Regions from separate parts of the Duganella sp. genome, predicted to be linked through region 4. Evidence: predicted binding sites of a transcription regulator. Region 4 holds the regulator's gene; each other region holds the start of a gene.
The links. Region 4 encodes sigma-54, which starts transcription at its own class of promoters, with help from an activator protein. Its sites were predicted from a motif close to TGGCANGNAANCTGCTTT; they were not measured.
Positions count from the first base shown of each region.

Region 1: prpB (methylisocitrate lyase) is a predicted target of sigma-54. The motif match lies at 5,514-5,531, and genes of this name have one in related genera.
Region 2: ABDW57_RS27760 (beta-propeller fold lactonase family protein) is a predicted target of sigma-54. The motif match lies at 3,998-4,015, and genes of this name have one in related genera.
Region 3: ABDW57_RS19335 (flavin monoamine oxidase family protein) is a predicted target of sigma-54. The motif match lies at 4,399-4,416, and genes of this name have one in related genera.

Region 1 is NZ_JBCNLB010000008.1:29,248-36,934, forward strand. It holds gene prpF (2-methylaconitate cis-trans isomerase PrpF) at 1-748, opposite strand, end outside; gene acnD (Fe/S-dependent 2-methylisocitrate dehydratase AcnD) at 749-3,346, opposite strand; gene prpC (2-methylcitrate synthase) at 3,343-4,491, opposite strand; gene prpB (methylisocitrate lyase) at 4,587-5,474, opposite strand; gene prpR (propionate catabolism operon regulatory protein PrpR) at 5,620-7,218, shown strand; gene ABDW57_RS15640 (alpha/beta hydrolase) at 7,415-7,687, shown strand, end outside.
Region 2 is NZ_JBCNLB010000037.1:7,753-15,439, reverse strand. It holds gene ABDW57_RS27770 (TonB-dependent receptor) at 1-1,824, shown strand, start outside; gene ABDW57_RS27765 (TonB-dependent receptor) at 1,821-3,929, opposite strand; gene ABDW57_RS27760 (beta-propeller fold lactonase family protein) at 4,047-4,979, shown strand; gene adh (aldehyde dehydrogenase) at 5,132-6,652, shown strand; gene ABDW57_RS27750 (DUF779 domain-containing protein) at 6,655-7,023, shown strand; gene ABDW57_RS27745 (PQQ-dependent methanol/ethanol family dehydrogenase) at 7,063-7,687, shown strand, end outside.
Region 3 is NZ_JBCNLB010000012.1:115,998-123,684, reverse strand. It holds gene ABDW57_RS19350 (DEAD/DEAH box helicase) at 1-2,118, shown strand, start outside; gene ABDW57_RS19345 (hypothetical protein) at 2,325-2,471, shown strand; gene ABDW57_RS19340 (Mu transposase C-terminal domain-containing protein) at 2,471-4,297, shown strand; gene ABDW57_RS19335 (flavin monoamine oxidase family protein) at 4,426-6,078, shown strand; gene ABDW57_RS19330 (cytochrome c) at 6,075-6,473, shown strand; gene ABDW57_RS19325 (RidA family protein) at 6,488-6,982, shown strand; gene ABDW57_RS19320 (TonB-dependent receptor) at 7,040-7,687, shown strand, end outside.
Region 4 is NZ_JBCNLB010000014.1:49,062-56,748, forward strand. It holds gene ABDW57_RS20330 (alginate lyase family protein) at 1-404, opposite strand, end outside; gene ABDW57_RS20335 (TonB-dependent receptor) at 415-3,297, opposite strand; gene raiA (ribosome-associated translation inhibitor RaiA) at 3,497-3,856, opposite strand; gene ABDW57_RS20345 (RNA polymerase factor sigma-54) at 3,933-5,405, opposite strand; gene lptB (LPS export ABC transporter ATP-binding protein) at 5,412-6,164, opposite strand; gene lptA (lipopolysaccharide transport periplasmic protein LptA) at 6,166-6,747, opposite strand; gene lptC (LPS export ABC transporter periplasmic protein LptC) at 6,765-7,358, opposite strand; gene ABDW57_RS20365 (HAD family hydrolase) at 7,371-7,687, opposite strand, start outside.

The DNA.
Region 1 (7,687 bases), on a different contig from region 4:
ACATCGCCAGCGCCTTGGCGTCGCTGTTGATGGCGTCTTGCAGCTCGGTGCCGGTGTAGCCGATGGCGCCGGCGTTGATGAAGATGGTCGGAATGCCAGCGTTGATCATGGTGGCCTTCAGCGTGCCGACGCCGGGGACTTCAAGATCGTCCACCAGTTGGCCGGTCGGGAACATCGAGCCGCCGGCGCCCTCCTCTTCCGCCGCCGGGTCCATGAATTCCAGTTGTACTTCGGCGGCCGGGAAGGTCACGCCATCCAGCTCGAAGTCGCCGGTCTCCTGCACCTCGCCGTCGGTCATCGGGATGTGGGCGATGATGGTCTTGCCGATATTGGCTTGCCACACGCGCACCACGGCCACGCCGTCGCGCGGCACGCGGGCCGGATCAACCAGTCCGCCGCTGATGGCAAACGCGCCCACAGCTGCAGACAGGTTGCCACAATTGCCGCTCCAGTCGATGAAGGCCTGGTCGATGGAAACCTGGCCGAACAGATAGTCCACATCGTGCTCCGGACGGCTGCTCCTGGCAAGAATCACCGTCTTGCTGGTGCTGGAGGTTGCGCCGCCCATGCCGTCGATCTGCTTGCCGTAAGGGTCCGGGCTGCCGATCACGCGCAGCAGCAACTGGTCGCGCGCGGCGCCGGGCTGCTGCGCCGCTTCCGGCAGATCCTGCAGACGGAAAAACACACCCTTGCTGGTGCCGCCACGCATATAGGTGGCGGGGATTTTGATTTGCGGTTTGTGCGTCATTTAAGCTGCCTTTGCCGATTCAAGGAAGTCCTGCGCGAAGCGCTGCAGCACGCCGCCGGCTTCGTAGATCGACACGTCTTCCGACGAATCGAGACGGCAGGTCACCGGCACTTCCAGGCGCTCGCCATTGCGGCGGTGGATCACCAGCGTCAGCGTGGTGCGCGGTGCGCGCTCGCCAATCACGTCGTAAGTCTCGGTGCCGTCCAGCGCCAGCGTCAGACGGTTCACGCCTGGCTTGAACTCCAGCGGCAGCACGCCCATACCCACCAGATTGGTGCGGTGGATGCGCTCAAAGCCCTCGGCCACAATCGCTTCCACGCCAGCCAGGCGCACGCCTTTGGCCGCCCAGTCGCGAGACGAGCCCTGGCCGTAGTCGGCGCCGGCGATCACGATCAGCGGCTGCTTGCGGTCCATGTAGGTCTCGATGGCTTCCCACATGCGGGTGACTTTACCCTCTGGTTCCACGCGCGCCAGTGAACCGGCTTTCACATTGCCGTCCGTATCGCGCACCATTTCGTTCTTCAGCGTTGGATTGGCGAATGTGGCGCGCTGCGCGGTCAGGTGGTCGCCGCGATGGGTGGCGTAAGAGTTGAAGTCCTCTTCCGGCAAACCCATTTTGTGCAGATACTCGCCGGCGGCGGAATTCATCATGATCGCGTTCGACGGCGACAGATGGTCGGTGGTGATGTTATCGCCCAGCAGCGCCAGCGGGCGCATGCCTTTCAGCGTGCGCTCGCCTGCCAGCGCGCCTTCCCAGTACGGCGGACGGCGGATGTAGGTCGATTGCGGACGCCAGTCGTACAGCGGCGCGGCACGCTCGCCGCTATCTTCGCTGCGCGCGAACATCGGAATGTAGACTTTGCGGAAGTGATCCGGCTTCACGCTGGCAGCGACGATGGCGTCGATCTCCTCGTCACTCGGCCACAGGTCTTTCAGCGTGATGGCTTTGCCGCTGGCGTCATGGCCCAGCACGTCCTTCTCGATATCAAAGCGGATGGTGCCGGCGATGGCGTAGGCCACCACCAGCGGTGGCGAAGCCAGGAAAGCCTGCTTGGCGTACGGGTGGATGCGGCCATCAAAGTTACGGTTGCCCGACAGGACGGCGGTGGCGTAAAGATCGCGCTCCACCACTTCCTGCTGGATCACCGGATCGAGTGCGCCCGACATGCCATTGCACGAGGTGCAGGCATAGGCCACCACGCCGAAGCCCAGCTTTTCCAGCTCCGGCATCAGGCCCGCTTCCTCCAGGTAGAGCGTGACCGCCTTGGAGCCTGGCGCCAGCGAGGATTTGACCCAGGGCTTGCGCAGCAGTCCTGCCCTGTTGGCATTGCGCGCCAGCAGGCCGGCGGCGATCATGTTGCGCGGGTTGTTGGTGTTGGTGCAGCTGGTGATGGCGGCGATGATGACCGCGCCGTCCGGCATCTTGCCCGGTTCATTTTCCACCACGCCCGAGATGCCGCGCGCCGCCAGATCGGTGGTGGCCACGCGCTTGTGCGGGTTGGATGGACCGGCGATGTTGCGCACCACGGTGGACAGGTCGAACTTCAGCACGCGCTCATATTCGGCGGTCTTCAGGCTGTCCGACCACAGGCCGGTGTGCTTTGCGTATTTTTCGACTAGTTCCACCAGCGCGTCATCGCGGCCGGTCAGCCTGAGGTATTTAATGGTCTGCTCGTCGATCGAGAACATCGCGGCGGTGGCGCCGAATTCTGGCGCCATGTTGGCGATGGTGGCACGGTCGCCCAGCGTCAGCGCCGTGGCGCCTTCGCCGTAGAACTCCAGATAGGCCGACACCACTTTTTCCTTGCGCAGGAATTCGGTCAGCGCCAGCACGATGTCGGTGGCGGTGATGCCGGCTTGCGGTTTGCCGCTCAGCTCAACGCCGACGATATCCGGGAGGCGCATCCACGACGCGCGGCCCAGCATCACAGTTTCCGCTTCCAGGCCGCCGACGCCAATGGCGATCACGCCCAGCGCGTCCACCATCGGCGTGTGCGAGTCGGTGCCGACCAACGTGTCCGGATAGGCCACGCCGTCGCTCACCTGAATCACCGGCGACATGCGTTCCAGATTAATCTGGTGCAGGATACCGTTCCCCGGCGGGATCACGTCCACGTTCTGGAAGGCTTTCTTGGTCCAGTCGATGAAGTGGAAGCGGTCTTCGTTGCGGCGGTCCTCGATGGCGCGATTCTTGTTGAAGGCATCGGGATCGAAGCCGCCGCATTCCACCGCCAGCGAGTGATCGACCACCAGCTGCGTCGGCACCACCGGATTGACCAGTGACGGATCCCCGCCCTGGTCGGCAATGGCGTCGCGCAGGCCGGCCAGATCAACCAGCGCGGTCTGCCCCAGAATGTCGTGGCACACCACGCGCGCCGGGAACCATGGGAAGTCCAGGTCGCGCTTACGCTCGATCAGCTGCGACAGCGAGGCATTCAGCGTGGCCGGATCGCAGCGGCGTACGAGGTTTTCCGCCAGTACGCGCGAGGTGTACGGCAGTTTGGCCCAGGCGCCTGGCTGGATCGCATCGACGGCTTCACGCGCGTCGAAGTAGTCCAGCTGGGTGCCCGGCAAAGGCTTGCGGAAATGGGTGTTCATTTGCGGTCCTTGATCGGGACGAATTTCAGGTCTTCCGGGCCGACGTAGTTGGCGCTTGGACGAATGATCTTGTTGTCGATGCGCTGTTCAATGATGTGCGCCGACCAGCCGGAGGTGCGCGAGATGACGAACAGCGGCGTGAACATCGCGGTCGGCACGCCCATCATGTGGTACGAAACCGCCGAGAACCAGTCCAGGTTCGGGAACATCTTTTTGATTTCCCACATCACCGATTCCAGGCGCTCTGCGATGTCGTACATTTTGGTGGAGCCGGCTTCTTCCGACAGCTGGCGCGCCACTTCCTTGATCACCACATTGCGCGGATCGGAAACGGTGTACACCGGGTGGCCGAAGCCGATCACCACTTCCTTGTTGGCGACGCGGTTGCGGATATCGGCTTCCGCTTCATCCGGATTGTCGTAGCGCTTCTGGATTTCGAAGGCAACCTCGTTGGCGCCGCCGTGCTTCGGACCGCGCAGCGCGCCAATGGCGCCGGTGATGGCCGAATGGATGTCGGAGCCGGTGCCCGAGATCACGCGGCTGGTGAAGGTCGAAGCGTTGAACTCGTGTTCCGCATACAGGATCAGCGAGGTGTGCATCGCACGTACCCACGAGTCGCGCGGCTTCTCGCCGTGCAGCAGATGCAGGAAGTGGCCGCCGATGGAGTCGTCGTCGGTTTCCACTTCGATGCGCTTGCCATTATGGCTGTAGTGGTACCAGTACAGCAGCATGGAGCCGAAGGAGGCCATCAGGCGGTCCGCGATGTCGCGCGCGCCTGGCGTGTTGTGGTCATCTTTTTCCGGCAGCACGCAGCCCAGCACGGAAACGCCGGTACGCATCACGTCCATCGGATGGGCCGATGCGGGCAGTGCTTCCAGTGCCGACTTCACGGCTTGCGGCAGGCCGCGCAGGGATTTCAGTTTGGCCTTGTAGCCTTTCAGTTCGGAGACGGTCGGCAGTTTGCCATGCACCAGCAGATAGGCGATCTCTTCGAACTCGCAGGTGGTGGCGACGTCCAGAATGTCGTAGCCGCGATAGTGCAGGTCATTGCCGGTTTTGCCGACAGAGCACAGCGCAGTGTTACCGGCGGCGACACCCGACAGGGCGACGGATTTTTTTGGTTTGAAGGTGGTAGCTTCGGTCATTTCGTTATCTCCAGTGTGCGTCGTTCCGGCGTAGGCCGGAACCCATAGAACGCATGCTCAGAATGGATCCCGGCGCGCGCCGGGATGACGAGGGGTTATTTCTTCTGTGCGGCGAACAGTGCATCCAGCTTCTGTTCGAAATCGTGATAGTTGATGCGTTCATACAGCTCGGCGCGGGTCTGCATGGTGTCGACCACGTTCTTCTGCGTACCGTCGCGGCGGATCGCGCCGTAGACGTTTTCCGCTGCCTTGTTCATGGCGCGGAAGGCGGACAGCGGATACAACACCAGTCCCACGTCGGCGCTGCGCAGCTCATCCACCGTAAACAACGGGGTCGAGCCGAATTCAGTGATGTTGGCCAGCACCGGCACCTTGACGGCGGCGGCGAACTGCTTGTACATATCCAGCGTGATCATCGCCTCCGGGAAGATCATATCGGCGCCCGCCTCTACGCAGGCCACGGCGCGTTCGATGGCGGCGTCCAGGCCTTCCACCGCCAGCGCGTCGGTGCGGGCCATGATGACGAATTGGTCGTCGGTGCGCGCATCAACGGCGGCCTTGATGCGATCGACCATTTCATCCTTGCTGACGATCTCCTTGCCCGGGCGGTGGCCGCAGCGCTTGGCGCCGACCTGGTCTTCGATGTGAGTGGCGGCGGCGCCGAACTTGATCAGCGATTTGACGGTGCGGGCCACGTTGAAAGCGGAGGCGCCAAAGCCGGTGTCCGAGTCGACCAGCAGCGGCAGATCGCACACATCGGTGATGCGGCGCACGTCGGTCAGCACGTCGTCCAGATTCGAGATGCCGAGGTCCGGCAGGCCGAGCGACCCCGCCGCCACGCCGCCGCCCGACAAATAGATCGCCCTGAAACCGGCGCGCTTGGCCAGCAAGGCGTGATTGGCATTGATGGCGCCAACCACCTGCAGCGGAGATTCTTCCTGAACGGCTTTGCGGAACGCGGCGCCTGCGGAGTAGTGACTCATGTTGAGACCTTTCGATGTTGCGTTGAAGTTAGGCACTGTAGTGCAAGGGCTATGCCAGACGTGCAATCTATACAAATCAATCACTTACAGCCAATCCAGTGTTTCATAATGAAACACTGAAACAGATTTGAACTATAATTGAAACATGCGACACTCCACGCCCCTGCCCTTCGACGCCAACGACAAGCCGGTTATCTGGACGGTTTCCGTGTCGCGCCTGTCCGATCTGTTCCGCGACATCACACTGGAATACGACAGCCTGGCAACGATCGAGCCGATCAATCTGGGCTTCGACGAAGCGGCCAAACACATACGCGAGCGTCTCGCCAGCGAGCGTTGCGACGCGGTGATCGCGGCCGGCTCGAATGCGGCGTATCTGAAAGGCCGCCTGTCGGTGCCGGTGGTGATCGCCAAATTCAGCGGACTGGATGTGATGCAGGCGCTGGCGCGGGCACGGCGCGTGTCGGACCGCATCGGCATCATCACCTATCAGGACCGGCTGGCGGAACTGGCCGAATTCTCCAGCACCTTCGGCTTCGACGTGGCGCAGCGCACTTACGTAACCGAGGAAGATGCGCGCGCGCAGATCAACGATTTGAAAGCGGCCGGCATCAAAGCGATCGTCGGCGCCGGTCTGATTACCGATCTGGCCGAGGAAGCGGGGCTGACCGGCGTATTCGTGTACTCGGCCGCGTCGATCCGCCATGCGTTTGACGATGCGCTGGAGATGGCACGCCTGACGCAGCTGGAATCGAACCGCAGCCGCGCGCGCAGCGCGGTGGTGACCGACACACTGCGTGCCAGGCATGGCATCAACGATCTGCGTGGCGATTCGGCGGCGATGGAGACAGTACGGCAATCGGTGGTGCTGTATGCGAAATCGCCGGCGACCGTGCTGATACAAGGCGAGACAGGCAGCGGCAAAGAGCTGGTGGCACAAGCCATCCACCGTGAAGCGCCGCGCACGCTGGGCCAGAACCGTCCCTTTGTAGCGGTGAACTGTGGCGCGATCGCAGAGTCCCTGCTGGAATCAGAATTGTTCGGTCACGAGGAAGGCGCCTTCACCGGTGCGCGGCGCGGTGGACATGCGGGCTTGTTTGAAGCGGCCAACCGCGGCACGCTGTTCCTCGACGAAATCGGCGAAATGCCGCTCACGCTGCAAACGCGTTTGCTGCGCGTGCTGGAAGAACGCGAAGTGGTGCGCGTGGGCGGCACGCGGCCGATACCGGTCAACGTTCGCATCATCAGCGCCACCCACTGCGACCTTGAACAGCGCGTGCGCGAAGGCCGGTTCCGCGCGGACCTGTTCTATCGACTGGCCGTATTGCGTCTGACGCTGCCGCCGCTGCGCGCACGCGCCGAAGACGTGCTGCCGCTGGCTGAATGGTCGCTGAAAAACGCCCTGGCATCATTGGGCGCGCGCCCGCATCCCAACCTGCACGCCGAGATAGCGGCCTGCGCGTCCCTGCTGGAGCGCTACGACTGGCCGGGCAACGTGCGCGAACTGCGCAACCTGGCAGAGCGCCTGGCCCTATTCCTGGCAGCTGAACCGCTGCAAGCGCTGACGCCGGCGTTCATCCTCAGCATCGCCCCGGAACTCGCGGCCCGGGGCCTGGGCACGGTGCCGGCGACCGAACGCGTGTCCGACGTCCTTGCCCGCTTCGGCGGGCGCCGCGACGCCGCCGCCGACTACCTCGGCATCAGCCGCACCACCCTCTGGCGCAAACTCAAAGCCGAAAGCTAACTCCGGGGTCAGGTCCGTCATTTCTACACGGTCTCATCCGTAACGTACGTTACGGATGAGACCGTGTAGAAATGACGGACCTGACCCCGGAGTTATGGCCGCTCATCACGGCGGTAAAGCCGCTCATCCCAAAGCCGTCGCTGCTGGCGTGGGGCGGCGATAGCATGGCCCCACTTAATCACCAACGGAGACCACCATGCTGATCAAAACCATCGCCGCACTGGCCACTACCTTGATGCTGGGCCATGCAGCAGCAGCCGAGCACCCCGCCTTCAAGGTCGATGTCACCGGCACCGGCGCCCCCATGATCCTGATTCCAGGACTGGCGTCGTCCGGCGACGTCTGGGACGGCACTGTGCGGCACTTCTGCGGCAGCGGCAAGTATCAGTGCCATGTGCTGACCCTCGCCGGTTTCGCCGGCCAACCAGCCATTCAGGAGCCATTACTGCCCGCGGTCGAGCAGCAGTTA
Region 2 (7,687 bases), on a different contig from region 4:
CTGGGTTCCTCGCAGGGGATCTCGGTGTATCTGGATGGCGTGCGGGTGAACGAACCGTTTGGTGATGTGGTCAACTGGGACATGCTGCCGGAAGCGGCGATTGCCAATGTGCTGCTGACGCCTGGTTCGAATCCGCTGTTCGGACTGAATACGCTGGGTGGTGCGCTGGCGCTGACTACCAAGTCCGGCCGCAATCATGCCGGTGTGGAGGCCGGCATATCAGCAGCCAGCAATGGTCAGCGCCGTACTGATTTCGCTTACGGCTACGACAGCGGCCAACAGTGGCATGCGTTTGTCGCCGGCACCGGCTTTTCCGATCGCGGCTGGCGCGAGCGCTCGGATGGCCATCTCGGTAATCTGTATGCGAAGCTGGACGGCGCCGCCGGCGACAACCAGTGGAGCGTCGCCTTGCTGGCCGGGCGCAGTCGCCTGATCGGCAATGGATTGCTGCCGGACGAGCTGTATGCTGACAACCAGCGCGCGGTCTACACGTCGCCGGACGAAACTCGCAATCGCCTGCGGCAGCTGGTGTTCAACGTGATTCATCGATTCGATGAATACACCGAGCTGACGGCGATGGCGTATGCGCGCACCAGCCGTCGCAACACCGTCAACGGCGATGTCAATGAAGACGAGGACGAACATCCGGCAACCTGGAACACCACGCAGACACGCCAGTCCAGCCAGGGCGGCAATCTGCATCTGAGCATGGACGCTGGCGCCCATCAGCTGACCGCAGGTGTGAGCTTCGATCGCTCCAGTGTGCACTTCGCGCAGTTCGAGCAGGAGGCGTGGTTTGCACCGGACCGCACGGTGGTGACGGATGCGGATGAAGAGATCGAAACCGGCGCCTCGGTCAGCGGCCGGTCGCGCGCGGCCAGCGTCTACGCGGCCGACACCTGGGCGCTGGACGCTGACACCTGGCTGACGCTATCGGCTCGCTACAATCACGCGCAGGTCAGCAACCAGTTGCCGCCCAGTGATGCGGAGCGCTTCAGTTACCGGCGACTGAATCCTTCGCTGGGCATTGCGCACCGGGCTGCGGGCGGCTGGACGGTGTTTGCCAATCTGTCGCAGAGTAATCGCGTACCGACGGTGATTGAGCTGGGCTGTGCCGATCCTGAACAGCCGTGCCGTTTGCCAGTTGGTTTGCAGTCCGACCCGTATCTGAAGCAGGTGGTGTCGCGTACCGTGGAGGCGGGCGTGCGCAATGCGATGATGTCGGTCTCGCTGTATCGCACGGTGAATCGTGACGATATTCTGTTCCGCAGCGCGGGCGTGGCACAGCATGGCTACTTCGCCAATTTCGACCGCACGCGCCATCAGGGCGTGGACCTGGGCTGGAATCAGCGTTGGGGCGATTGGGCTGCCCGCATCAGCTACAGCTATCTCGATGCGGTGTATGACGTGGAGGGGAGTTTGTTCACCGGCGTGCGCGATGTGCATGTGAAGCCGGGCACGCGCATCGCTGGCCTGCCGCGCAATACGCTCAAGCTGGGCCTGGACTGGAACCCTGCGCCGCAACTCACGCTGGGAGCGGATGTCAGCGCTGTCTCCAGCCTGGTCGTGCAGGGCAATGAGGACGGACTGGCCGGCGGTGAAAGCAGTGTGGCTGGCTACGCCTTGCTCGGCCTGCGCGCCAGCTACCGGCCAGCGCCGAAGTGGGAGTGGTATGCGCGGGTGAACAATGCCGCCAATCGCCGCTACGCCAGCTTTGGTGCGGTGGGCGTCAATATGTTCGCCGGTAACGAGCCGCAGCAGTCGCGCTTTGTCGCTCCCGGCGCGCCACGCTCGGTGGCGGCCGGCCTGCGCTTCCGCTTCTAGAACTGATACTGGGCGCTGGCGCCCAGTATCCAGTTGCGGCCCGGCGCCGCTTCGTAATAGCGCTTGTTGGTGTCGCCCACGATCACCGAGCCAATATAGTGCTTGTCCAGCAGATTATTCAAACGCAGGAACTGCTTGAATCGCCAGCCTTGCCACTGCTGGCTGGCGTGGACGCGTGCATTGAGCACGCCGTAGCCCGGCGCCGCCTGGTCGGCATTGGCGTCTTCCGCGTAGATCTTGCTGCTGGCCAGCGCTTCCAGGGCGGCGCCGTAGCGGCCTTCTGCCGCCCGCCATGCCAGTTCGCCGTAGGCGTTGGCGTTGGGGATGCCCGGCAGGCGGCTGCCTTTCAGCACGGCGCCGAAGGCTGAGTCGTACACCGCGCGCAGGCTGGTGACGGCGACACGCGTACTCAGGCCGTATCCGAGGCTGCTGTCCAGCGACAGCTCCAGGCCCTGACGCAGCGTGCGGCCGGCGTTACGGTAGCTGGTGCGGCCGCCGCTGCTGGCGTCCACCACCAGTTCGTCGCGTGTGCGCACTTCAAACACGGCGGCGTTGAGCGAGGTGCCTTCGGCTGGACGTGCTTTGACGCCCGCTTCCAGATGCGTGCTGGTGGCCGGCTGCAGGCGGAAATTGAAGCCGCCGCCGGTGCCGGAGTAGAACAGCTCATTCAGCGTCGGCGTCTCGAAACCGCGCGCGGCGCTGGCATAGGCGTGCAGCACCGGCGAGAGCTGGTACATCACGCCTGCCACCGGTGTGGTGCGGCTGTACGACAGGCTGCCGCTGTCATTGCCATTGCCGAGGAAGTGATCGTCCACCGAAAACATCACGCTGCTGTGGCGCAGGCCAGCGCTCAGCAACCAGGGACCGGATTGCCATTCCGTCTGCAGGTAGGGATCGGTGTTGGTGACCTTGTCGTCCTCGTCGCGCCGCAGCGCGCCCTTGACGCCGAACTGCGTACCGATGAAGTTTTCGTAGCCTTTGCGCGCATCGCTGGAGCGGCCGTACTCGATGCCGATGGTGGTGCTCAGGCGGCCGCCGGCCAGCGCCGCGACGTGCAGCCAGTTGACATCGATGCCGTAGAAATCGCGGTCGAAGTCCACCACGCCGCCGGAATGCGTGGGCGGTGCCTGGAAGGCTTTGGAGAATGCCTGGTACTGAATCACGCTGCGGTTGCCGCCGTAGGCGGTGGCGCGCAGTTTGTCGTCGCCAAACCGTTGTTCCCAGCTGGCGCCGATCTGCTGGTGGTCGATGCTCTTGCGGGTGTTGTAGCGGTCGGCCAGCGTGCGTTTGGGCGTTTGCGTGTCTGTGCTATCGGTTTCACCGGCGCGCGGATCGCGCTGCCATGTGGCCCAGGTGACGCCCAGCGGGTCCTGCGTGTCGTTCTGGCGCAGGGCGTTGGCGACGATGTTCAGTTTTGCATCGGCCAATGGCGCCAGCGTCAGTTTGGCATACGCCTGGTCGCGGGTGGCGGCGCTGTGGGCGCGGTAGCCGTCGGTCTCAAAACGTGAGCCGTCGATGACGTAGCCGACATTCCCCAGTTTGCCCTGTGCGTTGAGGTCTGCCTTGCGGCTGCCGTAGCTGCCGGCCGACAGCGAGGTCTCAATCGATGGCGCCCCATCGCCTTCACGCGTGAACAGTTGAACCACGCCGCCCGAATGGTTGCCGTAGATGGCGGAGAACGGCCCGCGCAACACTTCGATGCGCTCTGCCATATCCAGATTGAAGGTTGCCGCCTGCCCCTGGCCGTCCGGCATGCTGGCCGGGATGCCGTCCGTGATCAGCTTCACGCCGCGTACGCCAAAAGCCGAGCGGGCACCGAAGCCGCGCGAGGATATCTGCAGATCCTGCGCGTAGTTCTGGCGGTTGGCCGCCACCAGTCCGGGCACGGCGGCCAGGGCTTCGCTGGCGTTGACGCGCGGCTGGGTTTCGGTGATGCGTGCTGCGTCGATGACGTCGATCGCCGCCGGCATGTCGAAGATGGTGTGGCCGACGCGGGTGGCGCTGATCACCACCGTGTCTTGCGGGACGCTAGCCTCCTCGGCAGCCATGGCGCTGCCGGCTGCGCACAGGGCGGCTACCGCATTCAGTCGAAATAAGTGTTTCATGTTGTCTCCGTGCTGGTTGGTCTTATGCCAGACCGGTAAGCAATATACCTGCCATCCGGATTTTGTGGTGGCACGTTGATTGCACCTCCTCGTCTATTTGTTCCGGGAGGTGACACCATGAAGCGAATTTGCCTGTTGCTGGCCGCGCTGTGCGGTCCAGTCTTTGCCGCGCCGCTGGCCTATGTGCCGAATGAGAAGTCCGGCAGCATCAGCGTGATCGATACCGCCAGCAGCGCTGTGCTGCGCGAGTTTGCGGCCGGCCAGCGGCCGCGCGGCGTGGCGGCTGATCCTTCCGGCACGCGGCTGTATGTCGCGGATGCCGCCGGCAGCGCCTTGCTGATGATCGACACCGCCAGTGGCGCCACCGCGCGCCGCATCCCGCTGGGCAAGTCACCGGAGGGTGTGAGCGCCTCGGCCGACGGCCGCTATGTGGCGGTGGCGGTTGAGGAGAGCAATAGCGTGGCGCTGGTCGATGCAAGCAGTGGCCAGCTGCTGGCCGATATCCCGGTGCAGGGCAAGAATCCCGAGCATGCGGTGTTCAGTCCCGATGGGCGCTGGCTGCTGGTCAGCGCCGAGGAGGCGGAGCAGGTGGATGTGATCGACGTCGAAGCGCGGCGCCAGACCGGCTCCGTGGCGGTGGGCCTGCGGCCGCGCGGCATGGGATTCAGCCCGGATGGCGCGCGTGCTTACGTGGCCTGCGAACTGGCCAACGCGGTGTATGTGGTGGACATGGCCAGCCGCGCCGCCATCGCCCGCATTCCCGCCGGGCGTAACGCCAATGGCATTGCCGTGCATCCGGACGGGCGCGAGGTCTACGTCTCCAATGGCATCGATGGCAGCGTGATGGTGATCGACACCGCCGCCAATACCGTGCGCGCCACCATCGCGGTCGGCAAGCGGCCGTGGAATATGGCGCTGACGCCGGACGGCGCGCGCCTGTATGTGGCCAATGGCCGTTCCAACAGCGTCTCCGTCATCGACACCGCCGGGGCGACGCGCCTGGCCGATATCGCCGTGCGCGAACTGCCCTGGGGTGTGGTGATCCGTTGAGCGACACACCTGTTCCAAAGCTGAACAGTGTGACACCGCATCAGGGCCGTTTCGCAGGGCACGCATGCTGGCACGGCGTTTGCGAAAAGGAGAGGGCGCAGTATCCGCAGCCGCAATCAGCGGCCTCCCAACCAAAGCAGAAAGAGGACGACATGAATCTTGCAGACATCAGCAAACTGGGCGTAGCCAATCCGTTCAAACAACGCTACGACAACTACATCGGCGGCAAATTCGTCGCGCCGGTCAAGGGCGAGTACTTCGCCAACGTTACGCCGATCACGGGTCAGGTCTTCTGCGAAATCGCGCGTTCCACCGCCGAAGATGTGGAACTGGCGCTGGACGCCGCGCATGCCGCCAAGGCCGCATGGGGCAAGACCTCTCCCGCCGAACGCGCCGGCATCCTGAACAAGATTGCCGACCGCATGGAAGCCAATCTGCAGCTGATCGCCACCGCCGAAACCATCGACAACGGCAAGCCGATTCGTGAAACCCTGGCGGCCGACATTCCGCTGGCGATCGATCATTTCCGCTACTTTGCCGCCTGCGTGCGCACGCAGGAAGGTTCGATCGCGCAGATCGACGCCGCCACCTACGCCTATCACTTCCATGAGCCGCTGGGCGTGGTCGGCCAGATCATTCCATGGAACTTCCCTATCCTGATGGCGGTGTGGAAGCTGGCGCCGGCGCTGGCCGCCGGCAACTGCGTGGTGCTCAAGCCGGCCGAGCAAACGCCTGCATCCATCATGGTGCTGCTGGAACTGGTTGCCGACCTGCTGCCGCCGGGCGTCATCAATGTGGTCAATGGCTTTGGCCTGGAAGCGGGCAAGCCGCTGGCGTCGAGCAAGCGCATCGCCAAAATTGCCTTCACCGGTGAAACCGGCACCGGCCGTTTGATCATGGGCTATGCGGCGCAGAACCTGATTCCGGTGACGCTGGAACTGGGCGGCAAATCGCCCAACATCTTCTTTGAAGATGTGATGGACGCCGATGATGACTTCTTCGACAAGTGCCTGGAAGGCTTCACCATGTTCGCGCTGAATCAGGGTGAAGTCTGCACTTGCCCGTCGCGCGTGCTGGTTCAGGAATCGATCTACGAGAAGTTCATAGCCCGCGCGCTGGAGCGCGTGGCCAAAATCAAACAAGGCAGCCCGCTGGATCCGAACACCATGATCGGCGCCCAGGCCTCGCAGGAGCAGCTGGAGAAAATCCTGTCCTACATCGACATCGGCAAGCAGGAAGGCGCGCAGGTGCTGGCCGGCGGCGAGCGCAATGTGCAGGGCGGCGATATGAAGGAAGGCTATTACGTGCGTCCGACCGTTTTCAAGGGCGACAACAGCATGCGCATCTTCCAGGAAGAGATCTTTGGCCCGGTGGTGTCGGTTACCACCTTCAAGGATGAAGCGGACGCGCTGCGCATCGCCAACGACACGCTGTATGGCCTGGGCGCCGGCCTGTGGACGCGCGACGGTGCGCGCGCCTTCCGCGTCGGCCGCGCCATCCAGGCCGGCCGCGTATGGACCAACTGCTACCACCTGTATCCGGCCCATGCCGCGTTCGGCGGCTACAAGCAGTCGGGCATCGGCCGCGAAAACCACAAGATGATGCTGGATCACTACCAGCAAACCAAGAACCTGCTGGTCAGCTATAGCCCGAACGCGCTGGGCTTCTTCTGATCATGGCCACCCTCATCGCCCGCGTCACCGCCACACCGGCAGCCCTCGCGCTGCTGGCGCGGCTGCGCAAGCTTTATGGACCGCTGATGTTCTTCCAGTCCGGCGGCTGTTGCGACGGCAGCGCGCCGATGTGCTTCCCGGCGGGGGAGTTCGACGTCAGCGAAACCGATGTCTATCTCGGCAACCTGGAGGGCACGCCGTTCTACATGGGGCGCGAGCAGTTCGAGTACTGGGAGCACACGCAGCTGATTATCGACGTGGTTCAGGGGAACGGCGGCATGTTCTCGCTCGATAACGGCAGCGGCGTGCGCTTCCTGACCCGATCGCGCCTGTTCAGCGATGAGGAACTGGCGGCACTGCAGCCAACTTGAACACACAGTACGTAAAACCATAATAAACAGGAGATCATCGTGCAGAAGAAAATTGTCGTAACGCTGGTGGGGGCTGCGGTCCTGTCGCTGGCACAGGCGGCCGACGTCACCACCGCCATGTTGAAGAATGCCGCCAGCAGCACCGACAGCGTGCTGTCGTTCGGCTTCGGCACCGAAGGGCAGCGCTACTCGACGCTGGCGCAGGTGAATACCAAAAACGTCAGCAAGCTGGTGCCGGCGTGGTCGTTTTCGTTTGGCGGCGAGAAGCAGCGCGGCCAGGAGTCGCAGCCGCTGATCTACAAGGGCAAGATGTTCGTGACGGCTTCGTACTCGCGCATCTTTGCGATAGACCTCAAGACCGGCAACAAGCTGTGGAAGTATGAACACCGCCTCCCGGACGGCATCATGCCGTGCTGCGATGTGGTCAATCGCGGCGCTGCCTTGTACGGCAATCTGGTCATCTTTGGCACGCTGGATGCGCAGCTGGTGGCGCTGGACCAGGAGACCGGCAAGGTGGTGTGGAAGGAGAAGGTCGACGATTACGCCGCCGGCTATTCGATGACGGCCGCGCCGCTGATTGCGGATGGGCTGCTGCTGACCGGTGTCTCGGGCGGCGAGTTTGGCATCGTCGGACGGGTCGAAGCGCGCAATCCGATGACCGGAG
Region 3 (7,687 bases), on a different contig from region 4:
CTCGGCGCGCCGCTGTTAAAAGCGCTGAATGATGTCGGCTATGAGTCGCCATCCCCGATCCAGGCGGCGACCATCCCGCTGCTGCTGAATAACCAGGATGTGCTGGGCCAGGCCCAGACCGGCACCGGTAAAACCGCCGCCTTCGCACTGCCGATCCTGGCGCGCATCGATATCAAACAGAGCGCACCGCAGGCGCTGGTGCTGGCGCCGACCCGCGAGCTGGCGATCCAGGTGGCCGAGGCGTTCCAGACCTATGCCGCCCACATTCCCGGCTTCCACGTGCTGCCGATCTACGGCGGCCAGAGCTACGGCCCGCAGCTGTCGGCCCTGCGCCGCGGCGTGCACGTGGTGGTCGGCACCCCTGGCCGCGTGATCGATCACCTGGACAAGGGTTCGCTCGATCTGTCCAAACTGAAAACGCTGGTGCTGGACGAAGCCGACGAAATGCTGCGCATGGGCTTTATCGACGACGTCGAGCGCATCCTGCAGGAGACGCCGGAATCGCGCCAGACCACGCTGTTCTCGGCCACCATGCCGTCGGCCATCCGCCGCATCGCCAACACCTATCTGCGCAATCCGAAGGAAATCACGGTGGCGGCCAAGACCGGCACCAACGAGAACATCCGCCAGCGCTACTGGCTGGTGTCCGGCATGCACAAGCTGGACGCGCTGACGCGCATCCTGGAAGCCGAGAACTTCGACGGCATGATTATCTTCTCGCGCACCAAGCTGGGCACCGAGGAACTGGCGCAGAAGCTGCAGGCGCGCGGCTTCTCGGCGGCCGCCATCAACGGCGACATCCAGCAGGCGCAGCGCGAGCGTACGGTGCAGATGCTCAAGGACGGCAAGATCGATATCCTGGTGGCCACCGACGTCGCCGCCCGCGGCCTGGACGTGGAGCGCATTTCGCACGTGGTCAACTACGACGTGCCGCACGATCCGGAAAGCTATACCCACCGCATCGGCCGCACCGGCCGCGCCGGCCGCAGCGGCGAGGCGATCCTGTTCATCACGCCGCGCGAAAAAGGCTTGCTGAAGATGATCGAGCGCGCCACCCGCCAGCCGATCGGCCAGCTGGAGCTGCCGACCATCCAGGCGGTGAACGATGTGCGCATTGCCCGCTTCAAGCAGCAGATCACCGATACCCTGGCCGAGGGCGGCCTGGAACAGTTCCAGTCGCTGATCGAGGACTTCGAGCAGGAGCACAATGTGCCAGCGGTGGAAATCGCCGCCGCGCTGGCCAAGCTGGCGCGTGGCGACGTGCCGCTGCTGCTGGATAAAAAGCAGCAGACCCAGTGGGAAGAGCGTCCGCCGCGCCAGAGCGTTGACCGTCCGGAGCGCGCCGAGCGGCCGGAGCGCAGCGAGCGTTTCGGCAAGAAGGAACGCATGCCGCGCGAGTCCGAGCCGGGCATGCGCACCTACCGCATCGAGGTCGGCTACCAGCACGGCGTCAAGCCGGGCAATATCGTCGGCGCCATTGCCAACGAGGGCGGCATCGACTCCAGGAACATCGGCCGCATCGAGATTTTCGATGACTTCACGGTGCTGGACATGCCGGACACGCTGAGCAAGGAAGCGCTGGAGCTGATGGCGGGCATCCGCGTGGCCGGCCAGGCGCTGCGCATCAGTGTCGATGGCGAGGGGGCGCCGCCTCCGGCCGCCGCGCCAGCCGCCGCCAAGCCGGCGCGCGCCGACAAACCGGCCAAGGCGGCCGGCTCGCCGCTGGACCGCGCCGTGCGCGCGGCCGCCGACGATAGCGACGAGGCGCCCGCCAGGAAGAAAAAGGAAAAGCCAGGCAAGCTGGCGGTGCCGATGTCGGCGTTCCGGGTGGAGGTGGGCCGCAACCATGAGATCACGCCGGCCAACATTGTCGGCGCCATCGCCAACGAGACCGGGCTGGAAGCCAGGTACATCGGCCGCATCGAGATCTTCGACGACCACAGCATGCTGGAACTGCCGGACGGCATGCCGGACGATATGTTCCGCAACCTGGGCAAGGTGTGGGTGGGCGGCGCGCAGCTGAAGATCAGCCATGCCGACCGCATGCCGCCGGAGTCGGCCAAGCACACGCCGCCCAAGAAGCCGGCGCCGGGCGCCAAGCCGAAGAAGAAGTATTGATCACCACGGGGCCGCAAGGCCCCGTTTGCTTTCCCCATGCTGGTGCTGCATTGCACCAAAAGCAAGCTTGGCGGGCCGCGTCCGCCGCGGCTTCCATAGCGGCAGGGCGGCTGGCCCACTTATTGCATATGTGATAGCACAATCGTGATAAGTGGCGGCAGCATCAGCGCCTTCAACCTGGAGACGTTACGCATGGGAGCATGGCAATGACTTCATTCAGGAAGCTGTGGACGACCTTGGTTGATTCGATCAAGCCGCAAATGCTGCGCGAGGCGAATCCGGCCGGCTTGCACTCGATTTATGTCGATACGCGGCCGTTTAATGTCTCCTCCTTTTCCTCGCGGGAGCGCTAATGCTGCTGCGCAACGACCTGCTGCACTATACGCATCCGTCGCCGCGCACCGTCCGCATCCTGTGGATCGCTCCCGAGCAAAACCACGCCTATGTCTTTGACGTGGCGGCCAGTTCGGCGGAGGTGGAGCTGATCCAGCTGTCGGCGCTGCACGCCGACATCCAGGCCGGCCACGCCAGCGTGCTGCCGGCCGACCCTTACCTGGTGGTGGTCAGCCAGGAGCTGCTGCCGCCCAAGCACCTGCAACTGCGCGCCCGCGCGTGGGACATCATCGCCGGGCTGGTGGCGCAGGAGCCGCAGATTTATGAGGCGCGCCTGCGCGGCCCGCTGATCGCCCAGGCCACGGCGCAGCACGGCGTCTCGCATCCCACCATTTACCGCTATTTGCGCCGCTACTGGCAGCGCGGGCAGACGCCCAATGCGTTGCTGCCCGATTACAGCAACTCCGGCGGGCGCGGCAAGGTACGCCAGTCCTCGGCCGGGGTGAAGCGCGGCAGGCCGCGTAAAAACGGCACCGAGGCCGGCCCGGGCCTGAACGCGGACGAGGAGATCCGCCGCGTGTTCCGCGTCGCCACGGCGCGCTATGCGGCCGCCCATGCCAAGTTCTCGCGGCTGGGGGCGTACCAGCAGATGCTGGCGGATTTCTTTGTCGAGCGCCGCATCGACGCCGACGCCGGCCGCGTGCTGACCACGCCGTCCGGCCTGATGAAGGCGGTGCCGACCTTTGGCCAGTTCAATTACTGGCTCGATCATGATGACGACCGTCCGCCCGAGGTGGCGCGGCGCGCGGCACGCGCGCTGCCGGCCATGCTGCAGGCGGCGGCGCCGGCGCTGGCGGCGTCCGCGCTGCCGCCGGGGCGGCCCGGCGACGGCTTTTATCTGGACGCGCTGCGCGCCGAGGTGCAGCTGGTGTCGCGCGCGGACCGCAATCAGGCCATCGGCCGCCCGCTGATCTATGTGGTGACCGACGTCTTCAGCCGCATGGTGTGCGGGGTGTATGTCGGCCTGGGCGAGGTGCACTGGTCGCAGGCCATGCTGGCGCTGGCCAACTGCGGCGCCGACAAGCAGCACTACAGCCAGCGCTATGGCCGCAACATCGACGCTGACCAGTGGCCGTGCCGTCATCTGCCGGAAGCGCTGCTGGCCAATGCCGCGCTGACGCTGGGCTGGAGCGGCGATACGCTGCTGAATAATTTCAACCTGCGCAGCATGGCGGTGGAGCAGGGGCCGGACGACTGGCGCGCGGTGCTGGAAAAGCGCTTCCGCCTGCTGGCGCCGGGCATGCCGAGGGCGTCGTGCCGGCTGGATGGCGTGCTCGATGTGGAACAGTTCACCCGCATCGTGATCGACTGCATCCTGTATTACAACGGCCGCCAGCAGCTGGCGCATGCCGGCAACGCCACCCCGCGCCAGTTGTGGGACTGGGGGCGCGAGCATCGCGGCGGCGGCCTGAAGATCTATCCCGAGCAGCTGCTGCGCTGCAGCCTGATGCCGGTGGCGCAAGCCAGCGTGACGGCCGAGGGCATCGCCCTGTTCGACAGCCTGTACACCTGCGCCCGCGCCATCAACGAGCGCTGGTTCGAACGGGCACGCCTGCGCGGCAGCTGGAGCGTCAAGCTGGCCTATGATCCGGCCAATCTGGATATGGTGTATCTGCTGGACGCGGCCGCGCCGCTGCAGTTCCAGGCCTGCCACCTGGCCGAGGCCAGTGCCGCGCACCAACATCTGTCGGCAGCAGAAATCGCGCGCTTGCCGCGCACTCAAAAAGCGCTTCCCGGCGCGGCCTTACGTAGCACTACGCAGGGCTTCCGCAGTCTGGTCAACTGAGCGGCCCATAAATAAAGTCCTTGCGCCTGCGGCCCCGCCGCGGGCGCATGTAAGGACATAGATACAAATACGTGAAACAGGTTTATTTTTTGTCCATGCAGTGGCACGCCGTTTGCTAAAGAGGAACTATGGGATCGCAAGTCTCCCAAGGATCTTTCAGCAGACTGGTGAGGAAGCAGATGGATAGTAAAACAGTAAAACCGTATAAATCGTTTAGTTCATTTACGAGGAGGGATTTTCTGTATCGGGCCGCGGCGGTGGGCGGCACCGGATTGCTGTTGAATACCATGAATGCGTGGGGCATGGGGATTGCCTCCACCGCTTCCGCGCCGCCGGCGCTGAGCGGCAGCGGCAAAGGCAAGAAGGTGCTGATACTGGGCGCCGGCCTGGCCGGCATGACTGCCGCCTTCGAGCTGGAAAAGCTGGGCTACAAGGTGCAGATCCTGGAAGCGCGCGCGTTTGCCGGCGGCCGCTGCCAGACCGCGCGCAAGGGTTTCAGCCTGACCGAGTTGGGCGGCGAGAAGCAGACTTGCGCCTTCGATGACGGCCATTACATCAACCACGGCCCATGGCGCATTCCGCTGCACCATCAGTCGACGCTGCACTACACCAGGCTGTTCGAGGTCCCGCTGGAGGTGATGATCAACGATAACGATCACGCCTATGTGTATTCGGAAAACGCCGGGCCGCTGGCCGGCAAGCGGGTGCGCATCAAGGAAGTGAAAGCCGATATGCGCGGCCATGTGGCCGAGTTGCTGGCCAAGTCGGTCAAGAATCACGCGCTCGATCAGGAACTGAGCGCCGATGATCAGCGTCTGCTGCTGGACTATCTGCAGCACGAGGGCGCGCTGTCCGCCGGCGACCTGCAGTACAAGGGCCGCAGCGGCCGTGGCTGGGCGGTCAATCCCGGTGCGGGTGCGAACCCCGGCACGCCGTCCGACCCGCTGGGCTTCAAGGATTTGCTGGCGTCGAAGCTGGGCAACGTCTACAGCGCGGTGCAGGACTTCCCGATGCAGAACACCATGTTCCAGCCGGTGGGCGGCATGGATGCCATCGCCAGGGCGTTTGAAAAACGCGTCGGCAGGAATATCCGCTACAAGGCCGAGGTACAGACCATCCGTCAGAACGACAAGGGGGTGACGGTGACTTACAAGGACACCGGCACCAGCAAGGTCAGCGCGATCAGCGCCGACTACTGCCTGTGCGCGATACCGCTGTCGGTGCTGCGCCAGATCGATACCGATTTCTCGGACAAATTCAAGAAGGCCGTGGCCGCGGTGGCGTATGCGCCGGTGGGCAAGATCGGCCTGCAGATGAAGCGCCGCTTCTGGGAGGAGGATGACCACATCTACGGCGGCCACATCATGACCGACCTGAAAGGCATCAACACCATTTCGGTGCCGTCGTATGGCTTCCAGAAGAAGAAGGGCGTGCTGCTCGGTTATTACCAGTACCAGACGCAGGCCATTGAAATCAGTGCGCTGTCGCCCAAGGAACGCGCCGAGTTCGCACTGGCGGCCGGCCAGAAGATCTTCCCGCAATACACCGAGAGCTTCGAGACGGCGTTCTCGGTGGCGTGGCACCGGGTGCAGTACAACCTGGGCGGCTGGGCCGAGTGGACCGAGAAAACCCGCGCCGCCGCCTATCCGACGCTGCTGGAAGGCGAGGGCCGCATCCTGCTGGCCGGCGAGCACCTGAGCTATCTGACCGGCTGGCAGGCCGGCGCCATCGAATCGGCATGGCAGCAGATCGCCAAAATCCATGAAAGGGCCAGCGCATGAAGCAGCTTTTGATGACGGCGCTGGCGGCGCTGACGGCGTTGGCCGCGCAGGCGCAGGCGCAGCAGACGGACGGCAAGGCGCTGTTCCTGAAGAACTGCGCGGCATGCCATCAGCCGACCGGCAAAGGCATACCCGGCGCCTTCCCGGCGCTGGCCGGCAGCAAGTTCGTGCAGGGCAAGGGCAGCGAGGTGGCGACCGTGCTGCTGAAGGGGCGCGGCGGCATGCCGGATTTCAGCGAGTCGCTGAGCGACCGCGATATCGCCACCGTGCTGACTTTTGTGCGCTCCAACTGGGGCAACCAGGCCGATGGTGTGAGCGAGGCCGATGTCGGCGCGCTGCGCACCGCGCTGGGCGTCGACCCGTTCGGCAATTCCGTAATGTCCAACAAACACTGAGAGAGAACATGACGATGAAAAAAGCATTGGCCACCTTGTTGATCGCCGCCGCCTGCGGCAGCGCCGCCGCCGCACCGAAGGCCGATATCGTGCGCCACAAGATTCCGAACTCCGATTTTCCGATCGCGCTGGCGGTGACCATACCGCCGACCGCCACCATCCATTTCATCAGCGGCCAGGTGCCGGCGGTGGTCAACAAGGATGCGCCGGGCGATTCCCTGGAAGCCTTCGGCGACACCAGGACCCAGTCTGAAACGGTGCTCAAGAAGATCAAGGAAATCCTGCAGGGCATGAAGCTGGAGATGTCGGACGTGGTGAAGATGCAGGTGTTCCTGGTCGGCGATCCGGCCAAGGGCGGCAAGGCCGACACCAAGGGCTTCATGGAAGCCTACACCCAGTACTTCGGTGGTGCGCAACCGAACCTGCCGGCGCGCGCCGTGGTGCAGGTGGCGGGCCTGAGCAATCCGGGCTGGCTGGTCGAGATCGAGGTGGTCGCGGCCAAGAAATAAGTTTGTTGTTTGCGGTTGAGGTCTTACTTTTTTTCATTCAAAAATGGGGATTTAAATATGCATAAGGCCACACTCAAGATCGGCGTTGCAGCCGTGTTGTCCACGCTGACGTTTGTTGCGCACGCCGAGGACGTGCCAGCAGCGGCCGATGCAGGCGTCACGCCCAACGCGGGAGCGGTGATCGTGACGGGTACGCGTTCGAGCGGCATCAAGGTGGAAAACAGCGCCTCGCCGATCCAGGTGCTGGACGCGGCGTCGCTGCAGCGCACCGGCCAGCCGGACCTGATCCAGGCGCTGGCGCAGAACCTGCCATCGTTCACGGCGCAGGCTTTCGGCGGCGACACCGCCAACCTGACGCTGTCGGCCCGTCTGCGCGGCCTGAGCCCGAACAACACGCTGGTGCTGATCAACGGCAAGCGCCGCCACGGCACCTCGAACCTGGCGGTGCTGGGCGGCCCGTACCAGGGCGGCGCGGCGGCTGATCTGAACTACATCCCGGTGTCGGCCATCGATCACATCGAGGTGCTGCAGGATGGCGCGGCCGCGCAGTATGGCTCGGACGCGATTGCCGGCGTGGTCAACATCATTCTCAAGTCGAACAACCACGGCGGCACGGTCAGCGCCACCGGCGGCGGCTATGTGGACGGCGGCGGCCGCACGGCGGATGCCTCGGCCAATATCGGCCTGGAGCCGTTTGCCGACGCC
Region 4 (7,687 bases):
AGCGCCTTGAACCAGCCCTCGATCACCGCGCGCTGCGCCGGCGTGGCCTGCTGCCGGATGCGCGCATAGTTGAGCGCCATGCCGCTCAGGGTCCACTTGCGCACGTAGTAAGCCTGCTCGCTCGACATCTTGCCCAGCATGGCTTTCTGCTCGCCCCAGCTGGCCAGCCACGACAGCGCGCAGGCGGGGTCGCCCTGCCCGTTCGCATCGCGCGCCACCTGCGCCAGGAAATCCTCGATCGGCTTGCTGGCGGCGATGTTCTTGGCCCGCAACACCGGATCGATCACCGAGTGATGCTTGTCCGAGTAATAGCTGTTGGCCTCGATGTCGCTGCGCGCCGGCGGCGCATCGGGGCAGGCCTGCGCCGCCGACACGGCCAACAATAATGGTATAAATAATTTCATGATGCTCCTGTCAGAAAGTCGCGCTGAGCTTGACCTGATAGGTGCGGCCGTCCACATCCAGACGACGCGGCTTCAGGTAAGAGCCCTCGTATTCCTCGCGCACCGAGTTGGTCATATTAAAGGCGTCGAAGGAAATCTTGTAATTGCCGGCAAAGGTGTAGCTGGCCGACATGTCCAACTGGCCGCGCGCCTTGACCGAGCGCGCCGCGCCGTTAAAGGTGCCGCCGGCCGCCAGGTCGTAATCGTCGCGATAGTTGTACACCGCGCGCACGCCCCAGGTCTTGGTCTCGTAGTAAGCGATCAGGTTGTAATTATTGCGCGACACGCCCGGCAGCGTCGCCGCCGAGCCGTCGTCGTTCTTGCCCTTGATGGTGGTGTAGGCGTAATTGAAGGCGCCGCCCAGGTTATTCCACGGCGCCGGCAGCCAGTCCAGATTCTGCTGCACGTTGAACTCCACGCCGTTCACCTTGATCTTCTGCTGGTTGGTCTGGCCGGTGATGACCACCCGTGCGGGCTGCAGCGACGGCGCTTCCGCCGTGCCGACATTGACCAGGATATCGCTCATGCAATTGCTGCCCACCACGCTCAGGTGGCCCAGGCCCAAGGCGGTGGCATCGGCCGGGCACAGACGGTTGACGTCGCGCACCGGCCCCACCAGCCCTTTCACATCTTTCTGGAACACGGTCAGCGCCACCAGCCCGTTCGGCCGGTTGTACCACTCCAGCGCCAGGTCAAAGGAATTGGCGGTGTACGGTTTCAGGTCGGCGCTGCCCAGCACCACGTTATAGGTCGGGGTGGTGGCGCCCTGCGCCGGTTCGGTCACCACCGTGGACGGCGTGATATCGCGCGGCTGCGGCCGCACAAAGGTGCGGTAGGCGGCGCCACGCAGCGCCAGCTTGTCGCTCAGGTCAGCCTTGGCCACCAGCGACGGCAGGAAGTTGCGATAGCGCTGCTCGAACTCGCGCGGGGTCTTGGTGGTCACCACCTTGGTGCCGCCGGGGATGGTGACGGTCTGGTTGCTGGTATCGATCGAATTGACGGTTTCGCGCGTGGTCTCGTATCGCGCGCCCAGATTGCCCTTCAGCGGAATGCCCAGCACGCTGGTGCCCCAGATGCTGGACACGAAGGCCGAAGCGATCCGGTTCTTGACCGAGAAGTTATATGAAGAGAAGCCCGGATCGGCGTCGTTGTTGACCAGGCCATACGGCGTCAGCGTCTGGCCCGGCAGCACCGTCACCGGCTTGACCGCGTTCAGCACCGCAGGAATATCGACCGCCACCCAGTTTTTGGTGTAGCCGGGGATGTAGCCGCCGGCAAAGGTGTCGAGATAGGGATTGGCAATCGCCAGCGAGGGCTGGATGGCCGCGAAGTTGATGCCTTGCGCGGTGTTGCGCGTACCGCTCGATACGAAGTCATTGTTCTCGGCGCGCAAGCCGGCCTTGACCGACTTGAAGAAGCCTTCCTCAAAGCTGCGCTCGGCCGTGGCCTGCACCGCATCCACCGAGGTCAGCGCGCGGCCGTTGGTGCCGGTCACGCCAAAGCGGTCGTTGCCATTGTTGCGCGCCTGCGTGACCGAGGTGCCGGGACGCTGGTCGTACGGCCCCGGATTGATGTGGCTGGCGGTGGGCGTGAACAGGGTCAGGATGGACTGCGCCAGGTCGGTGCCGCCCGAGTAGTAGTGGCCATAGGTGCCATTGGCGCCGGGCAGCGTGCGCGCCGATTGCACGATGTCAATCGACAGCTGGTCCTGGCGGTTTTCTGCGCGCGAGCTGTGCAGCGCGCCGTTGAAGTGCCAGTCGTCGTTCTCCCAATCGACATCGGCGCTCAGCCCATGCGTGCGCTGGCGTTGCGGCGCCGAGCGCAGCGAGTCGGTGATGCTGGCGTTGGCGTAATCGTAGGAATTGATCATGGCCTGCTTGCCGCTCGGCGTATCGATGGTGAAGATCGGCCCCAGGTTGGTGATCGGCGAATTGACGGTCGGGTCGATATAGTTCAGGTACTGGTTGGAGGCATCGAGCTTGCGGTCGCTGAAGTAGCCAGTGAGGTTGAGCTTGGTCTCGCTGTTCATGCGCCAGCCGACGCCGGCCGCGCCGCTGTGGGTGGCGCCGGTGTTGGCGGTCACGGTCTGGCGGATCTGGCCGGGGAACAGGATGCCCTTGGCGTATTCCGACTTTGGATAGCGCGCGTCGAACTGCGCTTGCGTGATGCCGAGGTTGGCTGCCGTCAGCTGATCGTAATCCTGAATCTGGGTCGAATCGCGGCGGAAATCTTCTTTCTTGTAGGCATACACGCCAAACACCGCCAGATCCTTGCCGAAGTGCTTGTTCCAGGACACCGTGGCATTCGGCGTGGTCAGGCGGCCCAGCTCGTCATATTCGTCGCCCACGGTGATGCCGCCGCCATCCTTGCGCGCCAGCGCCGAGGTGATGCGCAAATCGATGTTGCCGCTCAGGCCGCCCGGCTGTTCTGCCGCGGTCGGGCTTTTCAGCACCGTCACCGCGCTGAAAATGTCCGAGTTGAACGCCCCCAGCGGGGTCGATCCATTCAGCACCGGCTGGGCGAACGACATGCCGTTAATCGTGGTCAGCGCGAAGGTGCCAGGCAGACCGCGCAAGTTGATGGTGGCGTTGCGCGAGCCGGCTTCGCGGTTCAGTTGCACGCCGGGAATGCGCTGGATGGCCTCGCCCACGTTCAGGTCAGGGAAGCGGCCCAGGCCGTCGGATGAAATGCTGTCGGTAATTTCCAGGGTGTCGCGCTTCATGTTGACGGCGTCGGCATACGATTTGCGGATGCCGGACACCACCACCGTCGCGGGCTCTTCCTGTGCCCAGGCGCTGGACAGGCAGATCAAGGCAATTGCCGCGCTCAGCGGCCGGATCGCGAGTTGATTCATCGTGTAGTCTCTCTTTGTAGTTATAGGAAAACGTTTAACTTAATGATTAAACCATTCCAGCACTGTAAATTCCAGAGAGATTTGCGTTGCGTTGTGTAAACGCCAATGCAGCTTGCCAAGATTTAGAAAATCGTTTAACAGGGCAGGATCAAAAAAGGGCGCCCTCATGCGCCCTTAGTTGTATGTGCCGGGGCCGTTGTTATAGGGCGGCGGCAGCGGGTTCGTAGCTATCCGGGATATGCTTGATGGCATCGTGCCCGTGCGATTGAACTTTGGATTTGTACTTCATGACCTGGCGATCAAGCTTGTCGATCAGGGTATCGATGGCGGCGTACAGGTCTTGCGACAGGCTTTCCACGTAGACGGTTTTACCGGACAGACGCAGATTGATTTCAGCCTTCTGGCGTTTCTCTTTCTCTTTAAGGTTATCTACGGTCAGGATGACAGCAATATCAATCACTTGATCAAAGTGGCGGGTGACCCGTTCCAGCTTGTTCTGCACGTACTCGCGAATCGCTGCGGTCACTTCGAGATGATGTCCACTGATGGTGAGATTCATACACACTCCTAAAGATAAGTCGCTTCTGACGGTTAGTGCGGTGCCCATTGCTGCCGGGCGCGCAGGAACCAACACACTACAAAGACTTGCGGAGGCTTACTGGCGGGATTTTGAGAGCTTCGCGATACTTGGCAACAGTCCGTCGCGCAATCACCATGCCCTGTTCTCCCAGCATGTCCGCAATCTTACTGTCGGATAAAGGATTTTTCGGGTCTTCAGCTCCTGTCAATTGCACAATCAAGGCACGTATCGCCGTCGAACTTGCTTCCCCGCCAGCTTCGGTGGCGACATGGCTACCAAAGAAATATTTCAACTCAAACATGCCGTGCGGGGTCAGCATATATTTTTGAGTTGTTACGCGAGAAATAGTGCTCTCGTGTAGTCCCAGTGTATCAGCAATTTCGCGAAGCACAAGGGGGCGCATGGCGACGGCGCCATGCGAGAAAAAGTTCTTTTGTCTTTCTACTATCGCCTGTGCCACGCGCAGGATCGTATCGAAACGCTGGCGCATATTTTTAATCAGCCATTTGGCCTCTTGCAATTGCGCGCCCATGGCGCTTTCCCCCTTGCCCTGCTTGAGCAGGTTGGCGTACATGGCGTTCACGCGCAGGCGCGGCATGACGTCGTTGTTCAGGCTGACCTGCCAGCCGTTGCGCGATTTTTTGACGATCACATCCGGCACCACATAGTCCGACACATCGGAGGCGAACGCCGCGCCCGGATGCGGATTGCACTGGCGAATCACGGCCTGCGCTTCGCGCAAGTCTTCGTCATCGCACAGCAGGGTTTTTTTCAGCTTGTTGAAGTCGCGCTGGGCAAACCAGGTCAGGTGATTTTCCACGATGGCCAGGGCCATGCGCCGCGTCACCAAAGGCACGCCGGGCAAACGCCTGATTTGTATCGCCAGGCACTCGGACGCATTGCGCGCGCCCACGCCCATCGGGTCGAAGCTTTGCAGCAGCTTGAGCGCGGTCTGCAGCTCCTCGATTTCAATCTCCAGCTCTGGCGGCAGGCGCGCGTGGATTTCTTCCAGCGATTCTTCCAGGTAGCCGTTTTCGTCAAGCGCGTCGATGATCAGCTCCACCAGCGCGCGGTCGCGCATTTCCAGCACCGTCACCCGCATCTGTTCCATCAAATGCTCGCGCAGCGTGCAGTGATGGGCTTCCAGTTGCGGACGCGCTTCCTCGTCGTCGTTGTTCTTGCTGCGGCCGGAGTCACCCCAGTCCAGGTCGGCATCGGGGGTGGTGCTTTCAGTGTCGGCGGCCGGGGCATCGTAGGTGTCGGCTTCGGCCGCCGGCGCCTCGCCCGGCGGGCCTTCCGGCGGCGCTTCGCCGGCCGGCGCCTGCTGGCTGATGGCGCCATCGGCCAGCAGGCGCAGCGAATGGTCCAGCGGATCGTCCAGGCGTTCCAGCAGCGGGTTATCGATCAGCAGTTGTTCCAGTTCCTGGTGCAGCTCCAGCGTTGACAACTGCAGCAGCCGGATCGACTGTTGCAGTTGCGGCGTCAACGCCAGGTGCTGCGACGTGCGCAGTTGCAGAGACTGTTTCATGAAGACTTACATACGGAAATGTTCACCCAGATAGACGCGGCGCACCGACTCGTTGGCGATGATGTCGTCCGGACGGCCGGAAGCCAGCACCGTCCCCTGGTTGATGATGTAGGCGCGGTCGCAGATGCCCAGCGTCTCGCGCACATTGTGGTCGGTAATGAGGACGCCGATGCCGCGCTCCTTGAGGAAGCGCACGATGCGCTGGATCTCAATCACGGCAATCGGGTCGACCCCGGCGAAAGGTTCATCGAGCAGCACGAAGCGCGGATTGGTGGCCAGGGCGCGCGCGATCTCGACGCGGCGGCGCTCGCCACCGGACAGCGACAGCGCCTGGTTTTCGCGCAGCTTTTCGATTTGCAAATCGGCCAGCAGGGTATTCAGCCGTTCATCAATGTCAGCCTTGGATAAAGGCTTGCCGTCCACTTTCTGGATTTCCAGCACGGCACGGATATTTTCTTCCACAGTCAGCTTGCGGAACACCGACGCTTCCTGCGGCAGATAGGACAGGCCCATCGTCGCGCGGCGGTGGATCGGCAGCGAGGAGATATCGGTGCCGCTGATATCGATGCTGCCGGCGTCCGACGGCACCAGGCCGACGATCATGTAAAACGAGGTGGTCTTGCCGGCGCCGTTCGGCCCCAGCAGGCCGACCACTTCACCGCATTCGACTTGCAGCGACACGTCATGCACCACCTGGCGCTTGCCGTAGGTCTTTTGCAAGCCTTTGACGATCAGGGTGCTACCGCAGGATGCTTCCATCTTATTTCCCCGGTGCAGGCTGGGTGGTCGGCGCAGGCGGCGTTGCCAGCTTGCTCGATGGCTGAATCACCATGGTGCTGCGGCCCGCGCCCGGCTTGCTCTCGCCGCTGGCCGTGTTCTTCACCGCGAAGAATTCCTTGCGGCTGTCGTAGGAAATGAATTCACCGTCGACCTGGCTGGCGGGCTTGCCGCCTTCCAGCTTCTTGATCTGCGCCTTGGCGTACAGCTTGACCAGCTCGGTCTTGTTGTCGTACTCGATGCGGTCGGCCTGGCCCTCGACCCACTGGTCGCCGGCGCCGTCCAGCTTCTGGCGGAAGGTGGCCTGCACACCCGGCGCGCTGTGCAGCACGACGAACTGGTAGCCTTCCGGATCTTCCGTCACCACCGCCTTGGGCGACTTCATCAGCAGGGTGCCGCGCGTCAGCACCACATTGCCGGTGAAGGTCTTGATCTGCTTGACGTCGTCGGCGTCCAGCTGGTCGAAAGTCACCTGGGTCGGCTTGGTGGAATCGGCCTTCTCGGCGTGCACCACGCCGGCAGCGGCGGCCAGCAGCAGCGCCGCCGACAACATCAGTTTATTCATCTTCATCATTGCTTCCTTCAATGTGCCGCGCGCGGCGGCATCGTAATCGTTCCGCGGCCGCCCAGCGCAATCTGGCGGGTGGCGTTGTTGGCCTTCATGCCGGTGCCGGTGGCAGTCGAGGTGCCAACCAGCATCTCGACCGGGGCGTCGGTTTCCATGCGTTCTTCATCCGGGTACACGGTCAGCGTACTGGTCTTCAGGCGCAGCTCCTGCGCTTGCCTGGTGGCGGGCCGCACCACGTCCACATTACCATTCAATGTGACGCGCGTATTGCCCTGATCGACAACGGCAGTCTGCGCGTGGATATTCATCGGCGGCTGTTCGGTGGCCAGCCCGTGCACGAACGGCTTGTCGATCAGCGACGAGTCATCCAGCGGGCGGTGCGTCAGCTTATCGCCGGAAATGATGTAGGCCGGCTGGCCATTCTTGTTCATGCGTACGGTACTGAAGCGGTCGATGATGTAGTCCGGCTCGTCGCGGAACTTGTCGGCCTGGGCTTCCTCGCCGGCCTGGTTGACCACCTGCACCAGCCAGAAGCTGCCGACGGCCACAAACACGCCGGCCATCATGATCAGGGTCAGCTGCCAGCGGTGGGCTGTTCTTTTACGCATGATTACCCCCTGTCAAACCAGGAATTGCGCCAGCACGCGCTCGTACAGCCCCTGCGCGTGCAGCACCAGCTCACAGACCTCGCGCACCGCGCCACGGCCGCCGTGGGCCACGGTCACGTGGTGGGCGCGCTCCAGCACTTCCTTGCGGCCGTTCGGCACCGCAACCGCAAAGCCGGCGCGCGCCAGGATCGGCAAGTCCACCACATCGTCGCCGATGAAGCCGACCTGCTCGGCGGTCAGGCCGGTCTTCTCCAGCAGCGCGTTGAACGGCGTCAGCTTGTCGTGGCCGCCCTGGTGCAGATGGCTGATGCCCAGATCGGCCGCGCGCC